DNA from 4 places in the Aurantimonas sp. C2-5-R2 genome. Region 4 is predicted to be linked to each of the others. Evidence: predicted binding sites of a transcription regulator. Region 4 holds the regulator's gene; each other region holds the start of a gene.

Evidence for each region. Region 4 encodes LexA, which represses DNA repair genes until DNA is damaged. Its sites were predicted from a motif close to TGTTCNNNNTGTGTTCNG; they were not measured.
Region 1: the regulator LexA is predicted to act here: its motif matches at 2,964-2,981, upstream of radA (DNA repair protein RadA).
Region 2: the regulator LexA is predicted to act here: its motif matches at 2,347-2,364, upstream of recA (recombinase RecA).
Region 3: the regulator LexA is predicted to act here: its motif matches at 2,623-2,640, upstream of VQ044_RS07905 (ATP-dependent helicase).

What each region holds. Positions count from the first base shown of each region.
Region 1 covers NZ_JAZHLJ010000012.1:79,918-87,290, reverse strand. The annotation lists gene purF (amidophosphoribosyltransferase) at 1-696, opposite strand, end outside; gene VQ044_RS08365 (CvpA family protein) at 815-1,429, opposite strand; gene radA (DNA repair protein RadA) at 1,549-2,937, opposite strand; gene VQ044_RS08355 (DUF1294 domain-containing protein) at 3,147-3,467, shown strand; gene alr (alanine racemase) at 3,460-4,608, opposite strand; gene VQ044_RS08345 (replicative DNA helicase) at 4,661-6,142, opposite strand; gene VQ044_RS08340 (cyclopropane-fatty-acyl-phospholipid synthase family protein) at 6,329-7,373, opposite strand, start outside.
Region 2 covers NZ_JAZHLJ010000029.1:34,756-42,128, forward strand. The annotation lists gene alaS (alanine--tRNA ligase) at 1-1,042, opposite strand, end outside; gene recA (recombinase RecA) at 1,209-2,285, opposite strand; gene VQ044_RS13745 (carbohydrate kinase family protein) at 2,450-3,418, shown strand; gene VQ044_RS13750 (pseudouridine-5'-phosphate glycosidase) at 3,418-4,338, shown strand; gene cckA (cell cycle histidine kinase CckA) at 4,364-6,907, opposite strand; gene VQ044_RS13760 (hypothetical protein) at 7,152-7,373, shown strand, end outside.
Region 3 covers NZ_JAZHLJ010000011.1:98,912-106,284, reverse strand. The annotation lists gene VQ044_RS07905 (ATP-dependent helicase) at 1-2,597, opposite strand, end outside; gene VQ044_RS07900 (dienelactone hydrolase family protein) at 2,707-3,603, shown strand; gene VQ044_RS07895 (chemotaxis protein CheW) at 3,834-4,310, shown strand; gene VQ044_RS07890 (methyl-accepting chemotaxis protein) at 4,761-6,557, shown strand; gene VQ044_RS07885 (chemotaxis protein CheW) at 6,557-7,027, shown strand; gene VQ044_RS07880 (MerR family transcriptional regulator) at 7,110-7,373, opposite strand, start outside.
Region 4 covers NZ_JAZHLJ010000055.1:12,653-20,025, forward strand. The annotation lists tRNA gene VQ044_RS18375 (tRNA-Ser) at 125-214, opposite strand; gene lexA (transcriptional repressor LexA) at 476-1,207, opposite strand; gene VQ044_RS18385 (molybdopterin molybdotransferase MoeA) at 1,251-2,489, opposite strand; gene moaC (cyclic pyranopterin monophosphate synthase MoaC) at 2,486-2,983, opposite strand; gene trpC (indole-3-glycerol phosphate synthase TrpC) at 2,980-3,795, opposite strand; gene trpD (anthranilate phosphoribosyltransferase) at 3,792-4,823, opposite strand; gene VQ044_RS18405 (peptidyl-prolyl cis-trans isomerase) at 4,820-6,709, opposite strand; gene tpiA (triose-phosphate isomerase) at 6,923-7,373, shown strand, end outside.

The DNA.
Region 1 (7,373 bases), on a different contig from region 4:
GCTGATCACGACGAGTTCGCCGGGCTCGATGTCGCGAACAAAGTCGGCGCCGATGATGTCGAGGGCGCAGGTCTCCGATGCGAGAATCGGCGATCCCTCGAGATCGCCGAGCACTAGCGGCCGAATCCCGAGAGGGTCGCGCACGCCGACCATCTTCTTCGACGAGAGCCCGACCAGCGAGAAAGCGCCTTCGAGCCGAGATAGGGCGTCGATCAGCTTCTCGACGAAATGCCGTGCTGCGCTCGTGGCCACGAGATGCAGAATGGTTTCGGTGTCGGAGGTGGAGGAGAAGATGGAGCCGCGGCGTTGCAGCTCGCGCTGAATGGTCAGGGCGTTGGTGATGTTGCCGTTGTGGGCGACCGCGAAGCCGCCGGCAGACAATTCGGCGAAGAAGGGCTGGACGTTGCGCAAGCCGCCGCCGCCGGTGGTGGCGTAGCGGGTATGGCCGATCGCGGAGGTTCCCGGCAGACGCTCGAGAACGGCCTGCTTGGTGAAGGTATCACCGATCAGACCGGCATGGCGCTCGACATGAAATTGCGAGCCGTCATAGGAAACGATCCCCGCCGCTTCCTGGCCGCGGTGCTGAAGCGCGTGAAGGCCGAGCGTCACCACGGCGGCGGCATCGGTTCGTTTGAAAATGCCGAAGACGCCGCACTCTTCGTGCAGTTCGTCGTCGCCGAATGGCGTTTCGTCCATGAGATTATCCGCCGTTTGCCGGTGTCTGTCGGCTTGCGATGAGGTCTTCACCATATAGGCCCGTATGGGGCGGGACGCGAGGGTGTGGCTGTCGGAGGATTCGGAATCCTGGCGCCCGCTACTGCGGCTGCGTCGGCTCCGTCCCGCTTGAATCCTCGATCGCTCCCTCGACGGATGCGGGTTCTTCCGGGGCGGGAGGCGTATCCGTCGCCGACTCGCCGTCGGCGCCCTTGATCTTCTCGAGAATGATCTGCTCGGGGTTCTCCGGCAGCGCCGCGACCAATTGCTTGCCAAAATTGTCCAGATACGGCTTGGACCAGGCGTTGGCGACCCATTCCGGCTGGTTCTCCGGCGCCAGCCAATTGAAGAACAGCATGGCCACCACGACGAGAAGGAGGCCGCGCACGGCGCCGAAGACGAAGCCGAGAACGCGGTCGAGCGCGCCGATGCGACTATCGATGATGAAGTCGGCGATCCGCAGCGTGATGTAGGACACGATGATCAGCGTGACGAGGAAGATCGCGGCTGCCGAGGCCGCCATCGCCACTGTGTCGGATGAGATGTACTCGGCGAAATAGGGCGTCAGCGGCTTGTAGAAGAGAAAGGCGGCAACCGCCGCCACCAGCCAGGAGATCACCGAAAGGATTTCGCGGGAGAAGCCGCGCACCATGGCAAGAAGCGCCGAAACCAGCATGAGTGCGAATAGGATCGCGTCGAGAAGAGTAACGGTCATGGATGATCGGTCCCGTGGACGTTCGGATCAGGCGCGGGTGGCAGATGCCAGTATGACATGCCTGCGAATGACGCCTTACCTCTTTGGTGTCCATTTTACACTAGGGGGCGGCGTGAAAATCAACCGTCGGATGGAAGACCGCCTGACGCGACCCTGCCGACGAGGTCGGGCAGGGTCTCCACTTCATGCGGCACCATCTCGCCCGAGCGCGGCAGATCGGCGCTGGCCGCCGGCAAGACCGATTGCCGAAAACCGAGCTTTTCGGCTTCCTTGAGGCGCTGTCCCGCATGGGCGACGGGCCTCACCGCGCCGGAGAGAGAGACTTCGCCGAAATAGACGCAATCGGAGGGCAGGGCGGCGCCGCTGAGCGAGGATACGAGCGCCGCCGCGACCGCGAGGTCCGCCGCCGGTTCGGAAATCCGGAAGCCCCCGGCGACGTTGAGATAGACGTCATGCTGGCCGAGTCGCACGCCACAATGGGCTTCGAGCACCGCCAGGACCATGGCGAGTCGCGGCTGGTCCCAGCCGACGACCGCGCGGCGGGGCGTCCCGAGAGCCGAAGGCGCGACCAGGGCTTGAATCTCGACGAGGACCGGGCGGGTTCCTTCCATGCCGGCGAAAACCGCGGCGCCAGGCGCCTTTTCGTTGCGCTCGCCGAGAAACAGTTCCGACGGGTTGCGTACTTCGCGCAGTCCGATGTCACTCATCTCGAAGACGCCGATCTCGTCGGTGGGTCCGAAGCGGTTCTTGACGGTGCGCAGAATTCGGTAGTGGTGGCCGCCTTCGCCCTCGAAGTAGAGGACCGCGTCGACCATGTGCTCGACAACCCGGGGGCCTGCGATCTGGCCGTCCTTGGTGACGTGGCCGACGAGAATCACCGCCGCGCCGCTGGCCTTGGCATAGCGCACGAGCGCCTGCACGCCGGTGCGGACTTGCGTCACGGTTCCCGGCGCCGATTCGGCCATGTCGCTCCACAGCGTCTGGATCGAATCGATGATGACGAGGTCTGGCCGGCGGGCTTCAGCAAGCGTCGCGAGGATGTCCTCGACATTGGTCTCGGCCATGAGCTGCACCGACGTATCGGCGGCTTTCAAGCGCTGGGCGCGGAGGCGCACCTGCGCCACGGCCTCTTCGCCGGAGACATAGACGACACTGTTGCCACCACGCGACAGCGCCGCGGCCGCCTGCATCAGCAGCGTCGATTTGCCGATGCCGGGATCGCCGCCGATGAGCAAAGCCGATCCACGCACGATGCCGCCGCCGGTCGCCCGGTCGAATTCGTCGATGCCGGAGACGATGCGCGGGGCTTCTTCCATCTCGCCCGAGAGCGGCAGAAGCGCCGATGGGCTGCCCTTGCGCCGGCCGCGTTGCGGTCCACCGCCGATCCCGCCGGACGTGTTTTCCTCGACGATGGTGTTCCACTCACCGCAGGCGTCGCATTTGCCCTGCCAGCGCGTGGTGACCGCGCCGCAGTTCTGGCATATGAAGCTGAGTTTGGGTTTGGCCATTGAAACCTTGGAAACGGGGCGGCGACTGGAACGAAACATAAACAAAACCCGCCCGACCGCAACTCCGAACGGCGACGCAAGACAGAGCCATGCGTGCGGCAATCGTGCGAGCGGGACCGCAGCCCGATGTTAGATTGCCGATAAGCCGGCGCAAGACAGCGCTTGGAAGGCGCTTTTCGCCAATCGGACATTCTTCGAAAGACGATCAAATGGCGTTGTGGATCGGACTATATTTCCTGGCGATCAACATCGCTGCCTATTTCGCCTTCGTTTTCGACAAGGCCAAAGCGAGAGCCGGCGCAAGACGCATACCGGAGAAAAGCCTCCTGCGTCTTGCCCTCCTCGGTGGCAGCATCGGCGCCATTTCCGCCCAGCGAATCATTCGCCACAAGACCCACAAAGAGCCTTTCCGCACATGGCTGAACGCGATCGCGTTCCTGCATCTTGTCGTGATCACAGGCTTGGGGGTCGCCGTGCTGCTTTTCGGATCCGACCAGATTCGCCTCTGGATGGGTCAGCAACTCAGCTGAATGTGCCGTCGCTTGGCCAGCGCCGATTCACCCGCGGCCCGAGGCCAGTCAGCAATTCATAGGCAATGGTGCCGCCGGCTGTCGCCACCGCGTCGATCGGCATGTCCGGGCCGAAGAATTCCGCCCGCGCGCCGGGGCGGACGGCATCTTCGGGAAGGTCGGTGATATCCAGCAGGGTGAGGTCCATCGAGACTCGACCGAGCACAGGGACCCGCCGGCCGGCGAGTATGGCGTCCGCTCCGGGCCGCAGCTGACGCATCCCCACGCCGGCGCCCGACGCGGCACGGTGGTAGCCGTCGGCATAGCCGATGCCGACGGTGGCGATTCGGGTATCTCTGCTCAGCCTTGCCGCCGCGCCATAGCCGACTGCCTCGCCGGTTTTGGCGACTCGCACCTGGAGAACCGAGGCGGTCAGCCGCGCGACGGTCCTGACCGCTTCCGACGAGCCGGGGCCTGCCTCGCCGCCATACAGCGCGATGCCGGGCCGTGTCAGATCGAATGCGTAGTCGGGGCCAAGAAAGACACCAGCGGAATTGGCAAAGGACCGGGGAACCGACGGAAACAGCCCGGCGAGCGCCCGAAACCGTTCGAGTTGCTCGGCGCTCTGCGATGTCGCCTCGTCGGCGGAGGCCAGATGGCTCATGACCAGGCACAGGTCGAGCTCGCCGGAGGCGGCGAAGTCGGCGGCCAAGCGGGCATCTTCGGTTCCGAGGCCGAGCCGGTTCATGCCGGTTTCGAGCTGTACCGCGGCGGGCGCTTTGCGTGCGGTCGCGCGCATCCCCTCGCGCCAGACGGCGATGTCGTCCGGCGTCGAGAGCACCGGCGTCAGGTTTCGCGCCAGATGGAGCGGAACCGCAGCGGGCTCCAGACCCTGAAGCACGTAGATGCGAGGCGCCGCAGACGCGGTCGAGGCGTTGGCCGGCAACCGGTCCAGCGAGTCACGCAAGGCGGCGCCTTCCTCGGCCCAGGCGACGAAGAAGTCGCGGCAACCGGCTTCCGACAACGCCGCGGCGACCTCGGCGGCGCCAAGACCATAGCCGTTCGCCTTGACCGCCGCGCCAGTACGGGCGCCGGGATTACGCGAATCCAGCATCCGCCAATTGGCGATCAGCGCGGCGCGGTCGATCTCGACGACCGGCATGCGGTCCGGCCTCACGCTGGCCGGGATTGGAGAAAGCGGCATTGGCGGGAGACTACTCGAACCGCTCGGGAAGATAGCTGTCGTCCGCAAGATCGGTAAAGCGGGTGTATTCGGCCTGGAAGGCGAGGGGAACGGTTCCGGTCGGGCCGTGACGCTGCTTGGCGATGATGACCTCGGCCTTGCCGCGCGCGTCGTTCAGCTCCTGCTCCCACTTCAAATGGTCGGGGCCCGGCTTGGGCTCCCGGTTCGCGAGGTAATATTCGTCGCGATAGACGAACATCACCACGTCGGCGTCCTGCTCGATCGACCCCGATTCGCGCAGATCGGAGAGCTGCGGTCGCTTGTCGTCGCGGCTTTCGACCTGACGCGACAGCTGCGACAGGGCGATGATCGGCACGTTCAGCTCCTTGGCCAGGGCCTTGAGGCCGGTGGTGATCTCGGTGATTTCCTGGACGCGGTTGCCCTGGGTCCGGCTCGACCCCTGCATCAGCTGGACATAGTCGATGATCATCACGTCGAGCCCGCGCTGCCGCTTCAGGCGCCGGGCGCGGGCCGAAAGCTGCGCGATCGAGATACCACCGGTCTGGTCGATATAAAGCGGCAGCTTCTGCATCATCTCCGAACAGCCGATCAGCTTGGACAGTTCCTGATCGTTGATGTTGCCGCGCCGGATTTTCGACGAGGAGATCTCGGTCTGTTCGGAAATGATGCGGGTGGCGAGCTGTTCGGCCGACATTTCCAGGCTGAAGAAACCGACGACGCCACCGTTCTTCGCCTTGAAGCTGCCGTCCGCCTGCTCGGCCGGCTCGTAGGCCGCCGCAATGTTGAAGGCGATATTGGTCGCGAGCGAGGTCTTGCCCATGGCCGGACGGCCCGCGAGGATGATCAGATCGGAGGCCTGCAGCCCGCCCATGCGCCCGTCGAGCCCGATAATGCCCGAGGAGACGCCGGAGAGGCCGCCATCGCGGTCCTTGGCGGCGGTGGCCATCTGGACGGCCAGCGTTACCGCGTCGGTGAAGGACTGGAAGCCGCCGTCGTAGCGGCCGGTCTCGGCCAACTCGAACAGGCGGCGCTCCGCGTCCTCGATCTGGCTCTTCGGCTCCATGTCGAGCGGCGCGTCGAAGGCGATGTTGACCACATCCTCGCCGATCCGGATCAGCGAGCGGCGAATCGCCAGATCGTAGATCGCCCGACCGTAGTCGGTGGCGTTGATGATGGTCGTCGCCTCGGCGGCAAGCCGCGCGAGATATTGTGCGACGGTGAAATCGCCCACCTTGTCGTTGGCCGCGAGGAACGTCTTGATCGTCACCGGATTGGCGATCTTGCCCATCCGAATCATCTCGGACGTCTTGCCGAAGATCTCCCGGTGCAGCGGCTCGAAGAAGTGGTCGGGTTTCAGAAAGTCGTGGACGACATAATAGGCGTCGTTGTTGACCAGCATGGCGCCGAGCAACGCCTGCTCGGCCTCGATGTTGCTCGGAGCCTCACGATACAACGCCGTTTCGTCATCGATTTTACGCGCCGCATCCGCCATGCCGCGTGACCTCTACCGCCGTTTCAGGATGTGCTCGGACTACACCATGGACCGCCGTGATCCTAGCAAATTGGCACTCTTGCGACGATATGAATGGGTTCGCTGAAACCTGTGAAGCGCTGTGCATAACTCCGGGGATAAAATCCGCCGCACGTTGACACCAGATTGCGCGCAAAACCGCGCTGGCTACTCCGCCGCGTTGCGGCCGCCCCATGATTCGGAACGTCTAGCGTGGTCCGCAGCCTGTTCCTTCTGCCGCAACCGGGTCTCGGTTTCGTAGATGTAGTCGCGCGTGGTCGGGAGGGTATCGAGCTTCTTCGTCAGCTGGACCTGGAACACGACGAGATCCTGCCAGCGAAACGCCGTTTCGGACACCGCGAGGTAAAATTCCCACATGCGGCAGAATCGCTCATCATAGATCGCCTTGGCCTCCTCGCGCCGGGCTTCGAAGCGTTCCCGCCAATGCCGCAGTGTGTCGGCATAATGCAGCCGGAGAACTTCGACGTCGGTGACGATCAGGCCGCTGCGCTCGGTGGCTTTCGTCACCTGCGACAGGGAGGGCAGGTAGCCGCCCGGGAAAATGTATTTGCCGATGAAGGCGTTGGTGTTCGCCGGCTCTTCGATTCGCCCGATCGTGTGCAGCAGCATGACCCCGTCGTCGTCGAGGAGACGCGCGCATTGCCCGAAATAGTCTTCATAGAAGTCGAGACCGACATGCTCGAACATGCCCACCGAGACGATCCGGTCGAAGGGGCCTTGGGTGTCGCGATAGTCCTCCAATCGGAAATCGGCGTGTCCGGTAAGCCCCGAGTCGGCAGCCCGACGTTGCGCGATCGCCAGCTGCTCGTCGGACAGCGTGACCCCGGTCACCTTCGCGTCAAGGTGCTGGGCCATATACAGCCCGAGCCCACCCCAGCCGCAGCCGACGTCGAGCGTCCGCAGGTCCGGCCGGTCGAAGAAGAGCTTGGCTGCGATATGGCGCTTCTTGGCCAGCTGGGCCTGGTCGAGGCTGGCATTCGGATCTTCGAAATAGGCGCAACTGTATTGCCGGTCCGTATCGAGGAACAGATCGTATAACTGGCTCGACAGGTCGTAATGGTGATGGACGTTGGCGCGTGCCCGTTGCGGCGTGTTGTTCTGGATATAGCGGCGATAGAGCAGTCGCATCCGGGCGATCGCCTGCATCCAGGGTTCGTTCGCCGCATCGCTGCCGCCATTGCGGAACACCAGG
Region 2 (7,373 bases), on a different contig from region 4:
TCAATGCCTCGGCCCGCACGAGTTCGGGAAAGGCACGGCCCATCTCGGCGACCAGCGTCGGCAGCACCTTGAACAGCACCGGTTCACGGGCACCGAGCAACTTGGCATGGCGCATCGCCCGTCGCATGATCCGCCGCAACACGTAGCCGCGTCCCTCGTTGGACGGCAGCACCCCGTCCGCGATGAGAAACGCGGTCGCCCGCAAATGGTCGGCGATGACCCGGTGGCTGGCAATCTTGTCGCCCTCGGCCCGCGAACCGACCGCCGCCTCGACCGCCTCGATCAACGCCTTGAACAGATCTATATCGTAATTGTCGTGGACGCCTTGGAGGACGGCTGCGATCCGCTCCAGCCCCATGCCCGTGTCGATCGACGGACGCGGCAGTTCCATGCGCTCGTCGGCCGAGAGCTGCTCGAACTGCATGAAGACCAGATTCCAGATCTCGATGAACCGGTCTCCGTCTTCGTCCGGGCTGCCCGGAGGCCCGCCGGGAATGCCCTCGCCGTGGTCGAAAAAGATCTCCGAACACGGGCCGCACGGGCCAGTCTCGCCCATCGACCAGAAATTGTCCGAAGTAGCGATGCGGATGATGCGGTCGTCGGGCAGCCCCGCAATCTTGCGCCAGAGGGTGGCCGCCTCTTCATCTTCGGAAAAAACGGTCACCAGCATCCGGTCCGCCGGCAGATCGAACTCCTTGGTGATCAGGTTCCAGGCGAGCTCGATCGCCCGAGCCTTGAAATAATCGCCGAAAGAGAAGTTCCCCAGCATCTCGAAGAAGGTGTGATGGCGGGCGGTATAGCCGACATTGTCGAGGTCGTTGTGCTTGCCGCCGGCGCGCACGCATTTCTGCGAGGTGACGGCCCGGGAGTAAGGACGCTTCTCCACGCCGGTGAAGACGTTCTTGAATTGCACCATCCCGGCGTTGGTGAACATCAGCGTCGGGTCGTTGCGCGGCACCAGCGGCGAGGACGCGACCGGCTCGTGGTCGTTCTTCGCGAAATAATCGAGAAACGCGGACCGGATTTCGTTGACGCCACTCATGAATGCGACCTTCGGAAAACTGACGGAAAAACACGGCCGGACCACGCAAAGAAGCGCCTCCGATCCCTATCGAAGGCGCTTTGTACAGAGGCCCGGAAGCAGTGTCCATCAAGCTCCGGTTCGCCGGCGCGCATCTCAGCGACGGCCGCGACCGGAGCCCGGCGGTTCAGCCCTCGTCGGCACTGTCCTCGCCGCCGGGATCGACGAGCAGTTGCTCGGCAATCAGGCCGGCGTTCTGGCGGATCAGGGCCTCGATCTCATTGGCGACACTGGGATTGTCGCGCAGGAAATTCTTCGAATTCTCGCGCCCTTGCCCCAGTCTCTGACTGTTGTAGGAGAACCAGGCGCCGGATTTTTCGACAATCCCGGATTTGACGCCGAGATCGATGAGTTCTCCGGTCTTCGACACGCCCTCGCCATACATGATGTCGAATTCAACCTGCTTGAACGGCGGCGCCAGCTTGTTCTTGACGACCTTGACCTTGGTCTGGTTGCCGACGACCTCGTCGCGGTCCTTGATCGCGCCGATACGGCGAATGTCCAGACGAACCGAGGCATAGAACTTCAAGGCGTTGCCGCCCGTGGTCGTCTCCGGCGAACCGAACATTACGCCGATCTTCATGCGGATCTGGTTGATGAAAACGACCATGCATTTAGAGCGGGAGATCGAACCGGTCAGCTTACGCAGCGCTTGGCTCATCAGTCGCGCCTGCATGCCCGGCAGGGAATCGCCCATCTCGCCCTCGATTTCCGCCCGCGGCGTCAACGCCGCGACCGAATCGATGACCAGCACGTCGATCGCGCCCGAGCGAACCAGGGTGTCGGTTATCTCCAAGGCCTGCTCGCCGGTATCGGGCTGCGAGATCAGCAGATTCTCCAAATCCACGCCGAGCTTCCTGGCATAGACCGGGTCCAGCGCGTGTTCGGCGTCGACGAAGGCGCAGATCCCGCCCTTCTTCTGGGCCTCGGCGATCGTATGCAGGGCGAGCGTCGTCTTGCCCGAACTTTCCGGCCCGTAGATCTCGATGACCCGGCCTTTCGGCAGCCCGCCGACACCGAGCGCGATGTCGAGTCCGAGCGAGCCCGTCGACACGGTTTCGATCTCGACGATCTTCTCGTTCGCGCCGAGCCGCATGATCGAGCCCTTGCCGAACGCCCGCTCGATCTGCGAAAGCGCGGCATCGAGAGCCTTGTTCTTGTCCAACGAATTTTCCTCGACGAGACGGAGTGTGTTCTGTGCCATGGAGACGGGACCTTATTCCACGCGTTGGACGGGGGTGCAATGATGCGGCCTGAACCAAACGTGTACGCTATTTGTTCTCATTGGGCAAGCCCATATTCCTGGTTTGTTCCGGTTTATCGTCGCAAGCCGAATCGCAGTCCGCTCTCACTGTCTGTTAAAGTTTTATGAAGAAGTCCGGAATTTCATCTCATTCCCTCTCCGTCTTCGTTGTCGGTGCGGCCCATATCGACCGGCGCGCCAAGGCCGATGCGCCGTATCGTCCCGCCGCGTCGAACCCCGGCCGCTTCTTCGACATGCCGGGCGGTGCCGCGTTCAACGCCGCCTTGACGCTGGACGCGCTCGGTTGCGCGGTGGTGCTGCAAAGCGCCAGGGGCGGCGATTCCGACGGCTACCGAATTGCCCAGGCAATCGCCGCTCGCAAGTTCACCGATGTCTCCATCACCTGGATCGACCGGGCGACACCAACCTATACGGCCATATTGGACGACCGGAGCGAGCTTGTTGCCGGCGTCGCGGACATGGGCCTTTACGATCTCCTGGTTCCGCGCGTGTTCACGCGGCGGCATGTCAGGGCAGCGATAGATGAGGTCGACGCATTGCTGGTCGACGCGAACCTGCCGAGCGGATCGATCGACGCGCTGGCGAAGGCCGCCGGCGGGCGTCCCATCGCGGCGATAGGTGTCTCGCCCGCCAAAGTTCGCCGCCTGCACGGGGCAATTCGCTCGCTTTCGGCGCTGTTTCTTTCGCATGCCGAGGCGGCAAGCCTGGTCGAGGCCAGTTCTGGCACGAGCCCCAGGCTCCTCGCCGAACTCCTGATCGAACTCGGTGCACGGCGCGCCGTCATTACCGATGGACCGAGGCAAGTCGTGGTGATTGACGGCGAGACGATCGCCTTCCAGGAGCCCCCCGTCGTGATTCCAAGGGACGTCACCGGCGCCGGGGACACGCTGGCCGCAGCCGCGCTCGTCGGCCTTTGCGAGGGGCGTGAATGGATCGATTGCGTCCGCGCGGGCCTGGTAGCGTCATCGATCCGGATTTCTGTCGATCCGTTTCCGCCACGCGATTTCCCTCGACTGATCCAGGAGGGCGCCGCGGCTCTGCCAGATCCTCATTTACCGGAAAGGTCGCTGTGATGTCCGTGACGCTCCCGTTCAGGTCCTCTGCCGAGGTCACTGATGCGATTCGCAGCCGACGGCCAGTGGTGGCGCTGGAATCGACCATCATCACCCACGGCATGCCCTATCCACAGAACCGCGACATGGCCCGCAATGTCGAGGCGATCATACGCAAGCAAGGCGCCGTCCCAGCGACCATCGCGGTTCTGGATGGGCACTTGGTTGTCGGACTCGACGACCAGGAACTGGACGCACTCGCGACGACCCGGGATGCGATGAAGCTGTCGCGGGCCGACCTTGCCTATGCCGTCGCCACGGGGCGAACCGGCGCGACCACGGTCGCTGCGACGATGATCGCCGCCGATCTCGCCGGGATCGGCGTCTTCGCCACCGGCGGTATCGGCGGCGTTCATCGCGGCGCCGATACGAGCTTCGACATTTCCGCCGATCTGGAGGAGCTTGCGAGAACGCCGGTTATCGTGGTTTGCGCCGGGGCGAAGGCGATTCTCGATCTCAATAAAACCCTGGAAGTCTTGGAGACAAAAGGCGTTCCGGTCATCAGCTACGGCACCGATGAGTTACCTGCCTTCTGGTCGCGCGAATCCGGCCTGCCCGCCCCCCTTCGGCTCGATACGGCGGACGAGATCGCCGCCTTTCAGAGAGCGCGGAGCTCTCTTTCGATCGGCGGGGGTATGCTGGTCGCCAATCCGGTGCCGAAGGATCAGGCGTTGCCGCGCGGAATGGTCGAGGGCTGGATCGAACAGGCCCTCAGCGACGCGAAAGTCCAAGGGATCAGCGGCAAGGCCGTCACGCCGTTCCTGCTCGATCGCATGTATCATTTGAGCGAGGGGCGCTCGCTCGCCGCCAACATCGCGCTGGTCGAGGCCAACGCGCGGCTGGCCGGACGCATCGCCGTCGCCATGGCCAAGACCGCGTGAGCTGGGAAGCGGCAGCGGTTCGAGCCTATTCGTCAATCATGGTTTTGACGGCGACGGCCAGTTCGCGCAGCGAGAACGGCTTGGCGAGGAAGCCGAACTTTTCGCCCTCCGGCAAGTTCTTGGCGAACGCGTCCTCGGCGTAGCCCGACACGAAGATAAATTTCAGATCCGGTCGCTTCTTGCGCATCTCGCGGAGCAGCGATGGCCCGTCCATTTCCGGCATGACCACGTCGGAGACCACGAGCTCGATCTGACCGTCCAGTTCTTCCATCACTTCCAGCGCCTCGATGCCGGAGGCGGCTTCGTGGACGTCGTAGCCGCGCATCTTGAGAGCGCGGACATTGCCGGCCCGCACGTGATCCTCGTCCTCGACGAGCAGGATCGACGCCGTTCCCGAAAGGTCGAGCTTGGCGTTTGAGGAGGCGATCGCACTCGCCGCGATTTTCGCCGCCGCGACCTGATCTGGGATGTGCCGTGGCAGGAAGATTCGAAAGACCGTGCCCTCGCCGGCCTTGGAGTCGACGAAGATGAAGCCGCTCGACTGTTTGACGATGCCATAGACCATCGACAGGCCAAGGCCAGTGCCCTTGCCGATCTCCTTGGTGGTGAAGAACGGCTCGAAAATGCGTTCGGCGAGGTCCGATGGAATCCCGGTTCCGGTGTCCGCGACCTCGACCAGGACATACTCGCCTTCGGTCAGTTCCGCATATGCAAAGCCGCGGGCTTCGGCGGCCTCGACATTGCGAGTGGAGATAGTGATCGTTCCGCCGTCGGGCATCGCGTCGCGGGCATTTTGAACCAGATTGGTGATCACCTGCTCGAATTGGCCGATATCGGCCATCACCGGCCACAGGTCACGGGCGTGATGACGCTCCAGCTTGGCGTGATCGCCGCTGACACGCTTCAGGAGCAGGTGCATGTCGGCGACGACGTCGGTGAGGTTGAGCATCTTCGGCCGCATCGTCTGCCGGCGCGAATAGGCCAGCAACTGGCGCACCAGCGAGGCAGCGCGGTTGGCGCTCTGCTTGATCAGCAAAAGGTCCTGGAACGAGGGATCTCCGGTGCGATGGTTGAGCAGGAGAAAGTCCACAGACGCGGTGATGATCGTCAGCACGTTGTTGAAGTCGTGGGCGATACCGCCGGCCAGATTGCCGATCGCCTGCATCTTCTGGCTTTTGGCGAATTGCTCCTCCAGCGCCCTTTGCTCGGTGATCTCGACACCGTAGAGAATCGCCGCTTCGTGAGTGTCCGGTCCGGCCTTCGGAATCGCGCTGATATAAAGCCGGACAGAGCGCGGCCTCTCGCCCAGAATTTCGGCATCGACAGGCGCGATTCCAGCTTGCCCGCGAACCGCGGCAGCGAGCGCCTGTCGCAGACCATCGCGATCGCTTTCGCGGATGCTACCGACGATCTCGGCGGTGCCGCCGGATGCATCCAGACCGAAGACCTGCCGGAAGGCCGCGTTGGAACGGATCGCGCGCCCGTCCTCGTCCAGCGCCGCGATCGCCATGGGGGACGAATTGAAGAAGCGGGTGAAACGCGCCTCGGCCAGTTCCGCCGTATCCGCCGCTTCGCTCTTCGCGCTGCGGCTGAGAACGAGCGTTCGCACGATCCCCGGCGCCGCGGCGTCGTCTGCCACCGGCTTGCGCAGGAGCCGCACCGGAAGGCTTTGCCCGTCGCGGGTGATGAGATCGAGATCGACGATGCTGGTTCCGTCCGCGTCATCGTCGCTGGCATTGGGCGCCAGCAACGCGCCTGACGCTTCCGGCACGAAATCGAGAAGGGAAAGCTCGCCGGGCTTGAACTCTACCAGATCGACGCCCAGCCATCCGGCCAGCGTGGCGTTGAGATAGGCGATCTTCAGATCCGCGTCCGTCGCCACGAAACCCGCGGGCGCCCTGTCGAGATAGTCGATCGCGTGCTGGAGATCCTGGAAGGAACTTTCCTGCGACTGGCGGTCGGCGGTGATATCGAGAATCTGCCAGGCTTGCAGCGTTCCACGCGAGGTCGCGAGCGGGCGCACCGAGGCCCGATACCAATGCGGCGTGCCGTTGCCAGCCGCCATCGCTGCGAGGCTGCGCGGCAGACGAAACTCGCGCTGGCCGGAACGATTTTCACGCGCCAGATTGGCGAGGAAATAGATCGCCTCGGAGGCCTCCGGTTCACGCGCCAACAGCCGTTCCAGCGTTTTCACGCCAGCGGCCGTCGTCGCGCCGGTCGTTTCGCCATAGGCACTGTTGGCGTAGATGATTCGCCCTTTGCGATCGACGATCAACGTCCCGTTGCGCGCGGTATCGAGAAAGTCCTTGGCAATCGCGCCTTCGCCGATTCGGTCGGTGAATTGCACGAAGCCGAGTGCGGTGGCGAAGATCGCGGCGATTCCAGCCACGGCGAGGCCACCGAAGATCACCAGCAGCGCGATTGCGCCATAGGCGTGGCCAAACAGCGCCAGCGATGCCGCCAGGACGGTCAACAAGCCACCCAGAACGAGCAGGCGCCGCACACCCGATGCGGCCGCAGCCCGGTCGATCAAAGGCTTCTCGGCCGCGCCCATCGCCGCTCCATCCATGTCGATTCGCCCCTGCTTGCCGCAACTATGAATCAAAAGCGAATCCGAGGCGAGTGATCGCGTCCAAGCTTTATTCAACCAAGACCACGAAAAATGCCCATGCTGACTTCGCGCACCGTTGTCCACGCATTATGAACAGCCAAGCTGACGTTGCACTTGCCCCGGACCGAAAGATCGGTCAACCGGGTTGGGCGACGGAAGGAAACTTCGCTGGTCTCCGGCGCCGCAGGAGGAAATCGCGCCCATGCCCCAATGGATCGTCGACCTAGTAGGCGAAAGTCTCGCGTCAATCGTCTGGGTGGCGATCGTGGCGACCGCCGTGTGCCTGTTGGCAATACTGATGATCGTGCTCGCCAAAAAAGCCTTCGGCAGCCGAATCGGCATCGGCTTCAAGGGGAGCGCTCCGCGACTGGCGGTCATGGATGTCGCCCGAATCGACGAGAAACGCCGCCTCGTCTTGGTGCGA
Region 3 (7,373 bases), on a different contig from region 4:
CCCTCGACGGAGGCGACGGTGCCGTTGCCGAATTTCTGGTGGAAGACCCGGTCGCCGCTGGCAAAGCGGCTGTCCTCGGCGATGACGGATTTGGCTACCAGCTCGCCCTCGATCTCGCGCGGGCCGCCCTTTTTGGCCGAGGCGTAAAGGCCGAACCCCTGTTTCGGCGGCTGGTTGTGGCCCCTGCCCCCGTGGCGTCCGGACCGCGCATTCGATCTGCCGCCGCCATAGTCGATCTGGCGCGTGCGGCCGCCGGACCAGCCGTCGCCGGCCGAACTTCCTTTGCCCCCGGCAAAGCCGGCCCCGCTCTGACCATTTTGCGCGGCCGCCTGGGCCCGGCGCCAGCCCGGCGTCTGATAGGCGTTTTCCTGAAAGGCGGCGGCGCCGTCCCAGCGCGAGGCGCCGTAGCCGCCGTATTGGCTGGTGTTGGCCTCCATCACCTCGACATGCGCCTCGGGCAGCTCGTCGAGAAAGCGCGAGGGGATGGTCGATTGCCACAGGCCGTGAATGCGGCGATTGGAGACGAACCAGATCTTGGCCCGGCGCTTGGCGCGGGTGATGCCGACATAGGCGAGCCGGCGCTCTTCCTCCAGGCCCGAGCGGCCGCCCTCGTCGAGGGCGCGCTGATGGGGAAACAGCCCCTCCTCCCATCCGGGCAGGAACACGGTCTCGAATTCCAGCCCTTTGGCCGCGTGCAGCGTCATGATCGAGACGGCGTCGAGATCGGCGTTCTGCTCGGTGTCCATGACCAGCGCGACATGTTCGAGGAAGGAGGCAAGCCCCTCGTACTCCTCCATGGAGCGGATCAGCTCCTTCAGGTTTTCCAGCCGGCCCGGCGCCTCGGCCGAGCGGTCGGCCTGCCACATCGCCGTGTAACCGGATTCCTCCAGGATCTGCTCGGCCAGCTCGGTGTGCTTGGTGGAATCCAGCAGCCCGGCCCAGCGGACAAGGTCGGTGACGACGCGGCGCAGCGCGTTGCGCGGCTTCGGCTTCAGCTCCTCGGTCTCGACCATCTCGCCGGCGGCCGCGATCAGCGGGATTTTGCGGGAGCGGGCGTAGTCGTGCAGCAGGCGAATGGTGGCATCGCCGAGGCCGCGCTTCGGCGTGTTGACGATGCGCTCGAAGGCCAGATCGTCGGCGGGTTGGACGACGCAGCGGAAATAGGCGAGCGCGTCGCGCACCTCCATGCGCTCGTAAAAGCGCGGGCCGCCGATGACCCGGTAGTTGAGCCCCATGGTGACGAAGCGGTCCTCGAAGGTGCGCATCTGGAAGGAGGCGCGGACCAGGATCGCCATGTCGTTGAGGTCGTGATTGTCGCGGCGCTGCAGATCCTCGATCGACTCGCCGATGGCGCGCGCCTCCTCCTCCGAATCCCAGCCGGCATTGACCTCGACCTTCTGGTGCTCGGGGTCGGAAAAGTCGGTGAACAGCGTCTTGCCAAGCCGGTCCTCATTATGGGCGATGAGGTGGGAGGCGGCGCCGAGGATGTGGGCGGTGGACCGGTAGTTGCGTTCCAGCCGGATGACGGTGGCGCCGGGAAAGTCTTTGTCGAAGCGTAGGATGTTGTCGACCTCGGCGCCACGCCAGCCATAGATCGACTGATCGTCGTCGCCCACACAGCAGATGTTGATGGGAGTAAACCCCTCACCCGGTTCGCTGCGCGAACCACCCTCTCCCCAAGGGGGAGAGGAATGGCGCTCTTCCGCGGCCGTCGGCGAGCTCGCACCATTCTTCTCCCCTGCGGGGAGAAGGTGGCCCGAAGGGCCGGATGAGGGGGCCCGCCGCGTCGGCCTTTGCGCCAGGAGCCGCAGCCAGAGATATTGCGCGACGTTGGTGTCCTGATACTCGTCGACCAGGATGTAGCGGAAGCGCTTGTGATATTCGGCGAGGACATCCGGATGGGCGCGGAAAATGGCGATCGGATGCAGCAAGAGATCGCCGAAATCGCAGGCGTTGAGCGATTTCAGCCGCGCCTGATAGGCGGCGTAGAGCTCGCGGCCCTTGCCATTGGCGAAGGCGCGCGCGTCGCCCTCGGGAATGTCCTTCGGGGTCAGACCCTTGTTCTTCCAGGAATCGAGCATCTGGGCGAAGCCGCGCGCCGGCCAGCGCTTGTCGTCGAGGTTTTCCGCCTGGATCAGCTGCTTGATCAGCCGGATCTGGTCGTCCGTGTCGAGGATGGTGAAGTTGGATTTCAGCCCGACCAGCTCGGCGTGGCGGCGCAGGATCTTGACGCCGATCGAGTGGAAGGTGCCGAGCCAGGGCATGCCCTCGACCTGTTCGCCGACCAAAAAGCCGACGCGGTTCTTCATCTCGCGCGCCGCCTTGTTGGTGAAGGTGACGGCGAGAATCTGCGACGGAAAGGCGCGGCCGGTGGCGAGGATATGGGCGATGCGCGTCGTCAGCACCCGCGTCTTGCCGGTACCGGCGCCGGCCAGCACCAGAACGGGACCCTCGGTGGTCTCGACGGCGGCGCGCTGCTCGGCGTTGAGGCCGGCGAGATAGTCGGGCGCGCGCGAGCCACGGGCGGCCATGGCGCGGGCCGCGATGGAGCCGGCCCGGGGAGCGGCGGGGCCGGAAGGATCATGGGAATCGGTCATCGCCCGCAATGTAATGGTTCGGGCGCGGAACACTAGGGGAACGCGGTCGCCTTGCGGGCGGAGGCTACCGCATTAGTATTCCCAATGATGGAGCAAGGGAGCAAGCGCAATGGCCGACGAGACACCCCGGAAGCCGAAGATCACCCAGGCGATGATCGACGCCTATGACGAATACACCCATCTGACGCTGGACCGGCGCGGCTTCATGGCCAAGCTGACGGCGCTTGCCGGCTCGGCGACGGCCGCCGCCGCGATCGCGCCGCTGATCGGCGCGTCCAAGGCGAGCGCCCAGATCGTCGACCCGCAGGACGAGCGGGTGACGACAGTGTGGGCGAAATTCCTGGCCGCCGGCGCCGAGATGAAGGCCTATGTCGCCAAGCCGACCGACGCCGAGGGGACGCTCCCCGGGGTCCTCGTGATCCACGAAAATCGCGGTCTCAACGCCCATATCCAGGACGTCGCGCGGCGGTTGGCGCTGGAGGGCTTCGTCGCGGTCGCGCCAGACTTCCTGTCCACCGATGGCGGCACGCCGCCGGACGAGGACAAGGCGCGCGAGATGATCGGCGCGCTCGACGGCGCCAAGACGGTGGAGAGCGCCGTCGCGGCGCGCGAATGGGCGACGAGCGAGGCCGGCACCACCGGCCAAGTCGGGGCGGTCGGCTTTTGCTGGGGCGGCGGGCTGGTCAACAGCCTGGCGGTCACCGATCCGGAGCTCGGCGCCGGCGTCGCCTATTACGGCCGCCAGCCGGACGCGGCCGATGTCGCAAAAATCAAGGCGCCGATGCTCCTGCACTATGCCGGGCTCGACGAGCGCATCAATGCCGGCATCGACGCCTACAAGGCGGCGCTGGAGGCGGCCGGGGTGGAGCATGCGATCGTCGTCCATGAGGGCGTCAACCACGCCTTCAACAACGACACATCGGCGGCGCGCTACGACAAGGCGGCGGCGGACAGCGCCTGGGAGCAGACGGTCGCGTTCCTGAAGCAGCACCTCGGCGGCGGTTGATTCCGCCGCGTTCCGGCTACCGCACGATCGCCAACAAGGGACCGACACGCACCATCCAACCGCCCGAATGCGCGGACGAGCGCCGTATGGCGCGCGACCGGGCGAGATATCGTGGCGTCGTTTACAGAATTTTAACCCTCGTCCGCCGCCAGATTATTAATCTGGATGCCGTTTAGTCACCACATCGAATTCGTCGCTCGGCCAAACCTTGCCGCGACGCGTGGATGAGGATGGCGATGAAGACCCCGGACTATCACGATGGCGGCCCTGTGGAGGTCGTCGCCTTCCGTGTCAACGAGCAAGAATTCTGCGTCCGCACGATTTCGGTGCGCGAAATCCGGGGGTGGTCGCAATCGACCCCCTTGCCCAATTCCTCGCCCGACATCCTGGGCATGATCAATCTGCGCGGGACGGTCATTCCCGTGGTCAGCATGGCGCAGAAGCTCGGCATGACCGCCGCGCCGCCGAATCCTCGCAGCGCCATTGTCGTCGTCGAGGTTCAAGACACGATTCTGGGCCTGCTCGTGGACGGTCTCTCCGACCTCCTGACCTTCGACGGCTCCACTATCCAGCCGGTTCCGGAAATGACCGGCGGCTACGACAAGAGCTATACCGAAGGCATCATCGCGCACGCCGACGGCATGATCTGCTTCCTCAACCTCGACCACATGTTTCCCGACGTCGCAAAATTGGCTGCCGCGGCGTAATGCCGCAAGGGGAGCCGGGGGCCGCCGCCAACTAACGGCGGCACCTTCGGTGTTCGCCCTCGGCCCTCGATCGAGGTACCAACGCCGCGATCAAGTGGCAGGCGCGAATTCCGGTTATTTCAGAGCTCGTTACGCGAAACGCGACAAAGGCATTTCAGGTTTGCATCGGATGCCATTGGGCCGTGCGCCGGCAATAACAATTATCATCCGTACTCTTTTTACATCGCACCTTCCTCACCGATGCGTGATGCCCAATACTTACGAATGAAATCAGTTGTTAACAGATAGCCGTCTAACAACCCCATTAAGCTCGCTTGCCGGATGCCAAGCGTATGCCTGAGCGTCGCGAAAGCGTGCCCGGCGGTCCGACGAGAGACGCGCCTTCATTTTGGCGCGAGTTCAATTGAGTCCGACCGGAAAGTCGGCAGTGAGGGTGAGGAGATAGGTTTGATGGGTATTCTACCGGCAGGATTTGGGAGTGGCGATTCAAAGGCCATTCTCGCGGCGCTCAGCAAGTCGCTCGCAACGATCGAGTTCAAGCCAGATGGCACTATCATCACGGCCAATGAGAACTTCTGCAGCGCGATCGGCTACGACGTCAGCGAGATCGCCGGACGGCATCATTCGATGTTCGTCGAACCGGCCTACGCCCAGAGCGCCGAATACAAGGAGTTCTGGGCCAAGCTCGGACGCGGCGAATTCGATGCGCGCGAATACAAGCGCTTCGGCAAGGGCGGCAAGGAAATCTGGATCCAGGCCACCTATAATCCGATCCTCGGTTCCGGCGGGAAGGTTCAAAAAGTCCTCAAGATCGCGACGGACATTACCGCCGCCAAGCTGGTTTCGGCCGAAAATTCCGGCAAGCTCGAAGCCATCGGTCGGGCGCAGGCGGTGATCGAGTTCACCGTCGACGGCAAGATCCTCACCGCGAACGACAATTTCCTGAACGCGATGGGCTATGGGCTAGACGAGGTCGCCGGACGACACCATTCGATGTTCGTCGAACCGGCCTATGCCCAATCACCGGACTACCGCAATTTCTGGACGCGGCTCGGCAGCGGCGAGTTTGTGTCCGAGGAATTCAAGCGGATCGGCAAGGGCGGCAAGGAAATCTGGATCCAGGCGTCCTACAACCCGATCTTCGACATGAGCGGCAAGGTGATGAAGGTGGTCAAATTCGCGACCGACATCACCGGGCGCGTCGAAGCCGTCAACGAGCTCGCCCACGGACTCGGCCGGATGGCCGATGGCGACGTGCGTCAGCGTATCACTCGACCCTTCATTCCGTCACTCGACAAGTTGCGCGAAGACTTCAACGAGTCCGTCGGCACTTTGGAGGCGGCCCTGCAGAAGGTTGGAGAGAATGCGTCCGCCATTCATAGCGCCAGCGCCGAAATCCAGACCGCGTCCGACGATCTGGCGAAGCGGACGGAACAGCAGGCTGCGTCCGTCGAGGAGACCGCCGCCGCGATCGAAGAGATGACGGCGACCGTGAAGAGTTCCACCGAGCGGGCCGAAGGGGCCGGGCAACTGGTCACCCAGACCAGGGCGGGAGCGGAGAAGTCCGGCGAGGTCGTGCGGCGTGCCGTCGCCGCAATGGGCGAAATCGAGGCCTCGTCCGGCCAGATCGTCAACATCATCGGGGTGATCGACGAGATCGCCTTCCAAACCAATCTCCTGGCTCTCAACGCTGGGGTGGAGGCGGCGCGCGCCGGCGAAGCCGGCCGGGGCTTCGCGGTCGTCGCCCAGGAAGTGCGCGAACTCGCCCAACGCTCGGCGAAAGCGGCGAAGGAGATCAAGAGTCTGATCAACACCTCGGGCGAGAACGTCAAGCTGGGTGTGGGGCTGGTCGGCGAGACGGGTGCCGCGCTCGAGACCATCGTCAGCGAGGTGAAGGAGATCGACCAGCACGTCACGGCGATCGTCGAGGCCGCGCGCGAACAAATGGTCGGGCTTCAGGAGATCAACAAGGCCGTCGCTTCGATCGACCAGGGCACGCAGCAGAATGCCAGCATGGTGGAGGAGTCCTCCGCGGCCTGTCACGGTCTCAGCCAGCAAGCCGCGGCCTTGACCGAACTGTTGGGCCATTTCGACCTCAGCGACGAACGGCAGGGAGCGCAGCCCGCCGGCCGAAAAGTCTCGAGGATGCCGGATTCTCCAGCCCGGCAGCTCGTCGGGAAAGTCTCCCGCGCCTTCGCGACCAATGGCAACGCGGCAGTCGACGCCAACACATGGGAGGAATTTTGATGGCTCCCGACATCGGAGAGGACGGCGGACCGCTCGAAATCGTCGCCTTCCGCATCAACGAGCAGGAGTTTTGCGTCCGGACCATCTCGGTCCGCGAAATCAGAGGGTGGTCGCAATCGACTCCCTTGCCGAACTCCCCGCCGGACATCCTGGGCTTGATCAACCTGCGCGGCACCATCATTCCAGTGGTCAGCATGGCCCGCAAGCTCGGAATGACCGCCACGGACCCCAATCCGCGCAGCGCCATAGTGGTGGTCGAGGTTCAAGGCAAGACGCTCGGCCTTTTGGTCGACCGCCTGTCCGACATCATGACCGTCGATCATTCCAGCATCCAGCCCGTCCCCGAAATGAGCGGAGCTTACGAGAAGAGCTACGCCCAGGGGATCATCGCGCATTCGGACGGCATGATCTGCTTCCTCAACCTCGAACAGATGTTTCCGCAGGCCGTCGCGCTCGCGGAAGCGGCGTAACGCGAAACAATCCAGGAGGCCGGGCGCGCACCCATGCGGCCGGCCTTTCGCCGAACACTTATCTCCTGTGCCAGCACGGCGATCAGCGGTTGCCGGAATCCAGCAGCGTATCCAGGATCGGGCACTCGGGCACATTGCCGCCCTCGCATTCCGCCGAGACCGCCACGAGCGTACGCTCCAGGCGCTCAAGGTCGGCGATCTTGGCGCGGATGCCGTCGATATGGCGACGGGTCAGCGCCAGAACCTCGCCGCACGTCGTGTCGCGCGCATCGGTGAGACCCAGCAATCCCCGCAATTCCTCGATCGAGAAGCCGAGTTCGCGGCCGCGCAGGATGAAGCCGAGCCG
Region 4 (7,373 bases):
AAGGGTCGAGGTCGCTGAAGGCGAAGTGCGCATCATGGGATCGAAGGGAGATTTGCTCAGAACGCTCGCCGCCGCATCCGGCGTAAAATCGGCCACGCACGGCGTGCCCGGTTCTGTTCTGAAGTGGCGGAGAGGAAGGGATTCGAACCCTCGATACGGTCTCCCGTATACTCCCTTAGCAGGGGAGCGCCTTCGACCACTCGGCCACCTCTCCGAGGACGCAGATACCTGCGCGACGGGCCCGGTGCAAGGGAGGCAAGAAGAAAACCCGGTGAACATGATCGAAAGGCACCCCGCGGCCATTCAAACCGGACACCGCGAAACCTCGCCCCGACCCGGGAACGATCCACACGCGCTTCCTTCGCGGCGCCGTCACGGCTCTGCGCGGCGCGGCCTGGTTCGCGGCTCAAGCAGCAGCTGGCACAGGTCGAAAAGTTGGCTCCGCGGGATCGGTTGCCAACTGTCGGTCCGGCCTTCAGTATTTGCGGATGAGCCCGACCAGCCGGCCCTGAACCTTGACCCGCTCGGAGCCGAAGATCCGCGTTTCATAAGCCGGATTGGCAGCCTCCAGCGCAATCGTATTGCCGCGCCGGCGAAACCGCTTCAGCGTCGCTTCCTCCTCGTCGACCAGCGCGACAACGATCTCCCCGGGCGTCGCCGTGTCGGCGCGGCGAATCACCACCGTGTCGCCGTCGAGGATTCCGGCTTCGATCATCGAATCGCCCTTGACTTCCAGCGCATAATGCTCGCCGCCGCCAAGCATATCCGGCGGCACGGCGAGGGAATGGGTGGTGTGCTGGATCGCCGAAATGGGAACGCCCGCCGCGATCCGGCCCATGACCGGAATCGAGACTGTGGCCGGTTCAGGCGGTCTCGTCGTCGCGCGTCGGGAAATCGGCTCAGACGTCTTGCGTGCCGCGTCGCGGCTTCCTTCGATCACGCTCGGCGTAAACCCGGCGTGGCCGACGGGGGCAGGGCGGTCCTTCTGCATCGCTTCGGGCAGCTTGAGGATCTCCAGCGCTCGCGCGCGATTGGGCAGGCGCCGAATGAAGCCCCGCTCCTCAAGCGCGGTAATCAGGCGATGAATGCCGGATTTTGAGCGAAGCTCCAGCGCGTCCTTCATCTCGTCGAAGGAGGGAGGCACCCCGCTATCCCTCAGCCGTTCGTGAATGAACGACAAAAGGTCGTGCTGCTTGCGTGTCAGCATCGAGGCGACTCCCTAAAACAAAACCTGAACAAACCTATCTGTTCTAGTTGTGTTCCGCAAGACCCTTCCATTCGTCGAGCACAACGTAGCGGCAAGCCTCGCCCGCACTGGCCGGAGCCGCCGAAGGAGCCCGCACGAGCAGCGCGTCGGCCTGCGCGTAGGTGGACAGGAGGGAGGAATCCTGGCGGGGCAGCGGAATGACCCGGATGACGCCGTCTTCTCGAACCTCCAGCCGCGACCGGACGAAGTCGGTCCGCAGGCCATTTTCAGGCATCGGCGCACCGAGCAGCCCATGCCGGTAGAGCTGGCGATCGGGAAGGCCTGCCAACCGGCGCACCAATGGAACCAGGAACAACCTCGCCGCGACCATGGAGGAGGCCGGATTGCCCGGCAGTCCGACGATCGTCAGATCGCCGAGCCGCCCCGCCATCAATGGCTTGCCGGGGCGCATCGCGACCTTCCAGAAGTCGAGTCCGACGCCGCGGTTGGCGAACACCTTGCCGACCAGATCGTGATCGCCAACCGACGCCCCGCCGATCGTGACGAAGACATCCGCCCGGTCCCGGATGGAATCGCTCAGGCGCGCGTCGATCGTGGCGACGTCGTCGCCAGCGATCCCGCAGTCGATCGCATCGCCGCCGGCCGCTACCACCATCGCCGCGACGCCGAACGGGTTGGAGGCGACCAACTGCGAGGGACCGAGCGGCTCGCCGGGCAGCACGAGTTCGTCGCCGGTTGCGAGGATGGCCACCTTCGGCCGCGCCAGCACCGTCAGCGCGGGGTAGCCGCAGCTTGCCGCAAGCGCGATGGCGCCGGGCGTGAGCAGGGCGCCGCGGGTCAACAACGTCTCGCCCGCAGCGAAATCGATACCGGCTGCCCGGATGAATTGGCCGGGTTCAAGCGAAACCGTCGGCCGCACGGTGCCGTCGACCTCAACGCGGGCGTCTTCCTGGATCAGGATCGCATTCGCGCCATGCGGCACTGGTGCCCCGGTGAAGATTCGCACCGCTTCACCGATTCCCACCTTACCGTCGAAGGCGCGCCCGGCGGCGGATTCGCCGACGACCCGCAGGGCCTCGAACGGCGACTGCGCGTCCTCAGCCCGGACGGCGTAGCCGTCCATGGCCGAGGCATCGAAGGATGGCTGGGTGCGGCGGGCCAGGACGTCCTCGGCCAGGAGGCGTCCGGCCGCTTGCAGTAACGGCAACTGCTCGGTGCGGGTGAGGGGCACCGCACTCCCCACCAATCGTCGATAGGCTTCCTCGACGGGAAGCAGACTCATGACCCGGCCGCCGTGAAGTCGCCGGAACGGCCGCCGGACTTCGACAGCAGCCGGATGCCGGACACCCGCATCGAGCGATCCACCGCCTTGGCCATGTCGTAGATCGTCAGACAAGCGACGGAGACCGCCGTGAGCGCCTCCATTTCGACGCCGGTCTTGCCGCTGACCTTGGCCAACGCCGTGACGCGCAGACCGGGCAGGGTCGCATCCGGCGTTATCTCGACGCCAATCTTCTCAAGCATCAGCGGATGGCAAAGCGGAATCAGTTCGTGCGTCCGCTTGGCCGCCATGATTCCAGCGATCCGCGCAATGCCGATGACGTCGCCCTTCTTGGCCTCGCCGGCGAGAATCAGGTCCAGCGTCGCCGGCTGCATGGCGACGAAACCCTCGGCTTCTGCGACCCGAACGCTGTCGGCCTTGTCGCCGACATCGACCATCGAGGCAGCGCCAGCCGCGTCGAGATGGGTGAGCCCGGATTGCTTGGTGTCGGTCATGACAAGGCCCCCAATTGGCGGGTCGCGCCGAGCAGCACGCGCGTCGCCGCCTCCACATCGGCTTGGCGCATTAGGCTTTCTCCGACGAGGACGGTGCGGATGCCCCGATCGGCGAGGCGCAGGCAGTCGGCATGGGTGAAGATGCCGCTTTCGCCGACGAGAATCCGGTCGTCCGGCACCAGCGCCGCCAGTCTCTCGGCCGTCGCCAGGCTGGTCTCGAAGGTCCGCAAATTGCGATTGTTGATGCCGATCAGCGGCGTGCGGAGCTTCAGCGCACGCTCGGCTTCGGCTTCGTCATGGATCTCGACCAGGATGTCGAGGCCGTAGTGCTCGGCGGCAGATTCCAGATCGCGCGCCAGCGTATCGTCGACGGCGGCCATGATGATCAGAATCGCGTCCGCGCCCCAGGCGCGCGCTTCGGCCACCTGATAGGTGTCGAACAGGAAATCCTTGCGCAGCGCCGGCAGCGCGGTCGCCGCACGAGCCGCCGTCAGATAGGCGGGCGCACCCTGAAACGAGGGCGTATCGGTGAGGACGCTGAGGCATGTCGCGCCCCCGCGCTCATACGCCGCAGCGAGAGCAGGCGGATCGAAATCCTCGCGGATCACGCCCTTCGAGGGACTGGCCTTCTTCACTTCCGCGATGAGTGCTAGCCGACCCTCGGCGTGCCGAGCCCGGATCGCCGCCGCAAATCCTCTCGGCGCATCCGAGGGATCGATCGTGGCTTCGAGATCGGCGAGCGGCATGCGCTGTTTGGCAGCGGCGATCTCGTCGCGCTTGTAGGCTTCGATTCGCTCAAGGATGTCACTCATGCGGACGCCTCGCCGAACTTGCGCGTTGCTGCCGCCAGGCGCTCCAGGGCGGCACGCGCCAGGCCGCTGTCGATCGCATCGGCTGCCATTGCGACGCCGCCGCGAATATCCTCAGCCTTGCCGGCCATCATCAGGGCGCCGGCACTATTGAGCAAGACGATGTCGCGGTAGGCGTTTTTCGCGCCGCCGAGCACTGCGGTCAGCGCCGCGGCGTTTGCCGCCGCGTCCCCGCCCTTGATTTCGGCAAGGGGCAAACGCCGCAACCCGGCGTCCTCCGGCTCGACGCTGAAGGTGCGGATCTCGCCGTCATGGAGGGCAGCAACCGCGGTCGTCCCCGAAACGGTCATTTCGTCGAGCCCGTCACCATGCACGACCCAGGCGGATTCGGTCCCCAATTCGCGCAGCGTCTCCGCAAGCGGCAGCAGCCATTGTGGCGAGAACACTCCAACCAGCAGCTTCTTCACGCCCGCCGGGTTCGACATCGGTCCGAGCAGGTTGAAGATCGTCCGGGTGCCGAGCTCGACCCGGCTGGGACCAACGAAGCGCATCGCGGCGTGATGCGTCGGAGCGAACATGAAGCAGAGGCCGGCATCGGCGAGCACCCGCGAGATCGCATCCGGCTTCAGGTCAACGTCGACCCCGAGCGCGGCCAGCACGTCCGCCGCACCTGATTTCGAGGACAGGGCCCGGTTGCCGTGCTTGGCGACGACGAGACCGCACCCGGCGAGGACGAGGGCCGAGCATGTCGAAACGTTCAGCGTGCCGGCGTGATCGCCGCCAGTGCCGACGATGTCGATGGCGTCCGGCGGCGCCGCGACCCGCGACATGTTGGCGCGCATGACCGAGACGGCACCCGCCATCTCGTCGACGGTCTCGCCGCGCACGCGGAGCGCCATCAGGAAGCCGCCGATCTGCGAGGGCGTCGCTTCGCCGGACATCATCACCGCGAAGGCGGCCTCCGCCTCGGATCGCGTCAGGGACTGACCGTCCGCGACCTTGGCGATGAAAGGTTTCAGACTTTGGCTCACCGGACGATCGCCTTGGCGTTTTCGATGGCGGCCGGACTGACGCTGAGCGGCGTGTCGTTTTGCAGGAGTGTCACGTAGCTCTGCAGGAGATCGTTTTCGAAGATACCCTTCAACTGCTGGCGCTCCTCCGCCGCGACGTTCGCGGCCGGATCGGCGGGAGGGGCGATTTCGGTAACCTTCAGGACAACCTGTGAGCCCGACTCGCGGCCGCGCGCCGTGGTGATCGTTCCATCGCCACCGGAGAACGCCGCGGCGACGCCGACCTGACCCAGAACGGCCGCGCCGGACTGACGCGTGATCGACGCCGCCGTCTGCTTGCGCAGGCCCGCTTCCGCCGCCACGTCGTCCATGCTCTTGCCGCTCTCGAGTTCGGCCTTCAAGGCATTGGCTTTTTCGCTCAAGAGTCGCTGGGTCTCATCGTTTTTCCAGTCGGCGAGCACGCGGTCGCGTGCTTCGTCGAATGTGCGGTCGCGCGCCGGGTCGATACTGACGACGTCGTAGAAGACATAGCTGTTCGATTCGAAGTTGATCGGCACATTGTCGAATCCCGGCTCGGTCTCGAAGGCGCCGGCCAGAAGCTCCTTCGCCGCCGGAAGCTCCGCTACCGGCGCGCCGTCGGGACCGTTGCCCTGGCTGTCGACCGCCGGAACGGTTTCGGCCGCAATGCCCGCGGCCTTGGCCGCCTCGGCGAAGCTGGCGCCACCGGCGCGCGTATCCTCGAAGGCATTGTAGGCGCTTGCGGCGGTGTCGTTCGCCGCGACGAGCGCCAGAGCCTTGCGAATCTCGTCCGAGACCTCGTCGAGCGGACTCACACCCACCGGCTGGATTTTTGAAACGCGCAGGATCGCCGGGCCGAAGGCGCCGGCCACAACGTCTGATATCGCCCCTTCGCCCAGGGAAAACGCCGCGTCGGAGATCTTCGCGTCGGGAATTTCAGATTTGGATACCAAGCCGAGGTCGGTGTCTTCGACGGTCCGTCCGGCCTGCTTGGCGACCTCTTCGAAGCTGGCACCGCCGTCCAGCTTGGCCTTGGCTGTGTCGGCGGCAGCCTTGTCGGCGAAGACGATCTGCTGGACCTGGCGCCGCTCCGGTGTGGTATAGCGCTCCTTGCTCTGCTCGTAGTCCGCCTTCACCTGCTCGTCGGTGATCGTCGCCGGATCACTCAGCACTTCCGGCGTCAGCGTGGCGTACGCGAGGGAGCGATATTCGGGCGCGGCGTATTTCGCCTTGTTCTCCTCGAAATAGGCCGTCAGCACGTCGTCCGACGCATCGGCGACCGGTGGCACCGTCGAGGGGGACATGCTGATATAATCGACCGTCCGGCGCTCGCCATTGTAGAGGCCCAGCGCCGTTTCGAACGTTACTGGCGTATTGCCGCCCTGCGAAATCGCCTCGACGATCTGGCTGCGAATGGCGGCGTCTTCCTGGCTGCGGATATAGTCGCGCTCCCGGATACGGGCGTTGGAAAGGACCGCCTGAAACGCATTGCGCGAGAAATTTCCCGAGGCGTCCTGAAACGAGGGGTCGTCCGCGATCAGACGCGCCAGACGCTCCTCCGACAGGCCAAGGCCGATGCGACGACCCTGTTCGTCGAGCATGGCGCCGGCGACGAGCTGGCTGAGGACGCCTTGGTCGATGCCGAACAATTGGGACTCTTCCGCGGTCGGACGGCGGCCGATCTGCTGGGTCAGACGGGCTTGGGCTCGGTTGTAGGCCAGAGCGTAATCCTCCAGCGAAACCTCGGTCTTGCCAGCTGTCAGCACCGTCGTCGCCGTATCGCCGCGAAATACGTCGCCAATACCCCAGGCGGCGAAGCTGACGACGAGCAGGGCAAGGAGGATCTTCGCGGTCCACCCGGAAATGCTGCCTCGCAGTGTATTGAGCATCGTCGTCTCCCTTCGCCCGCTCGACTTTCGCGGCGGCGAAGCGAAGCAGGGCATCCATCGTTCTCAGGCCTTAATAGGAAACAGCGCGGGGCGGGCGCAAGCAGGCTGGACGATTGATTTCTCGGCTCCCTCGCATATTGCCGACCGACGATGATAGGTATGCGCCATCAGGTCCGCGCCCTCCGCGCACCGCTCCAGGGAGTAAATGTCGACATGAAGCCACGGCCACTGATCGCGGGTAACTGGAAGATGAACGGGCAGTTGTCGGCATTGACGGAACTGAAGAGCATCGCGGACGCTGCCGGCCACGGGCTCGCCGACCGCCGCGACCTGCTGATCTGTCCGCCGGCGACGATCCTGTCCGCCAGTCGCGGGGTCCTGGGTGAGAATGTCGCGGTCGGAGGGCAGGACTGCCATCCGGCGGAAAGCGGTGCCCACACCGGCGACATCTCCGCCGCGATGCTGAAGGATATCGGGGCGCGTTACGTCATCGTCGGTCATTCGGAACGCCGCGCCGATCACGGCGAATCGGACGCGCTGGTTCGCGCAAAAGCGGAAGCGGCCATGAAGGCGGGGCTGGTCGCGGTGATCTGCGTGGGCGAGACCGAGGCGGAACGCGAGGCCGACCAGACGCTGGAGGTCCTCGGGGCGCAACTGGCCGGCT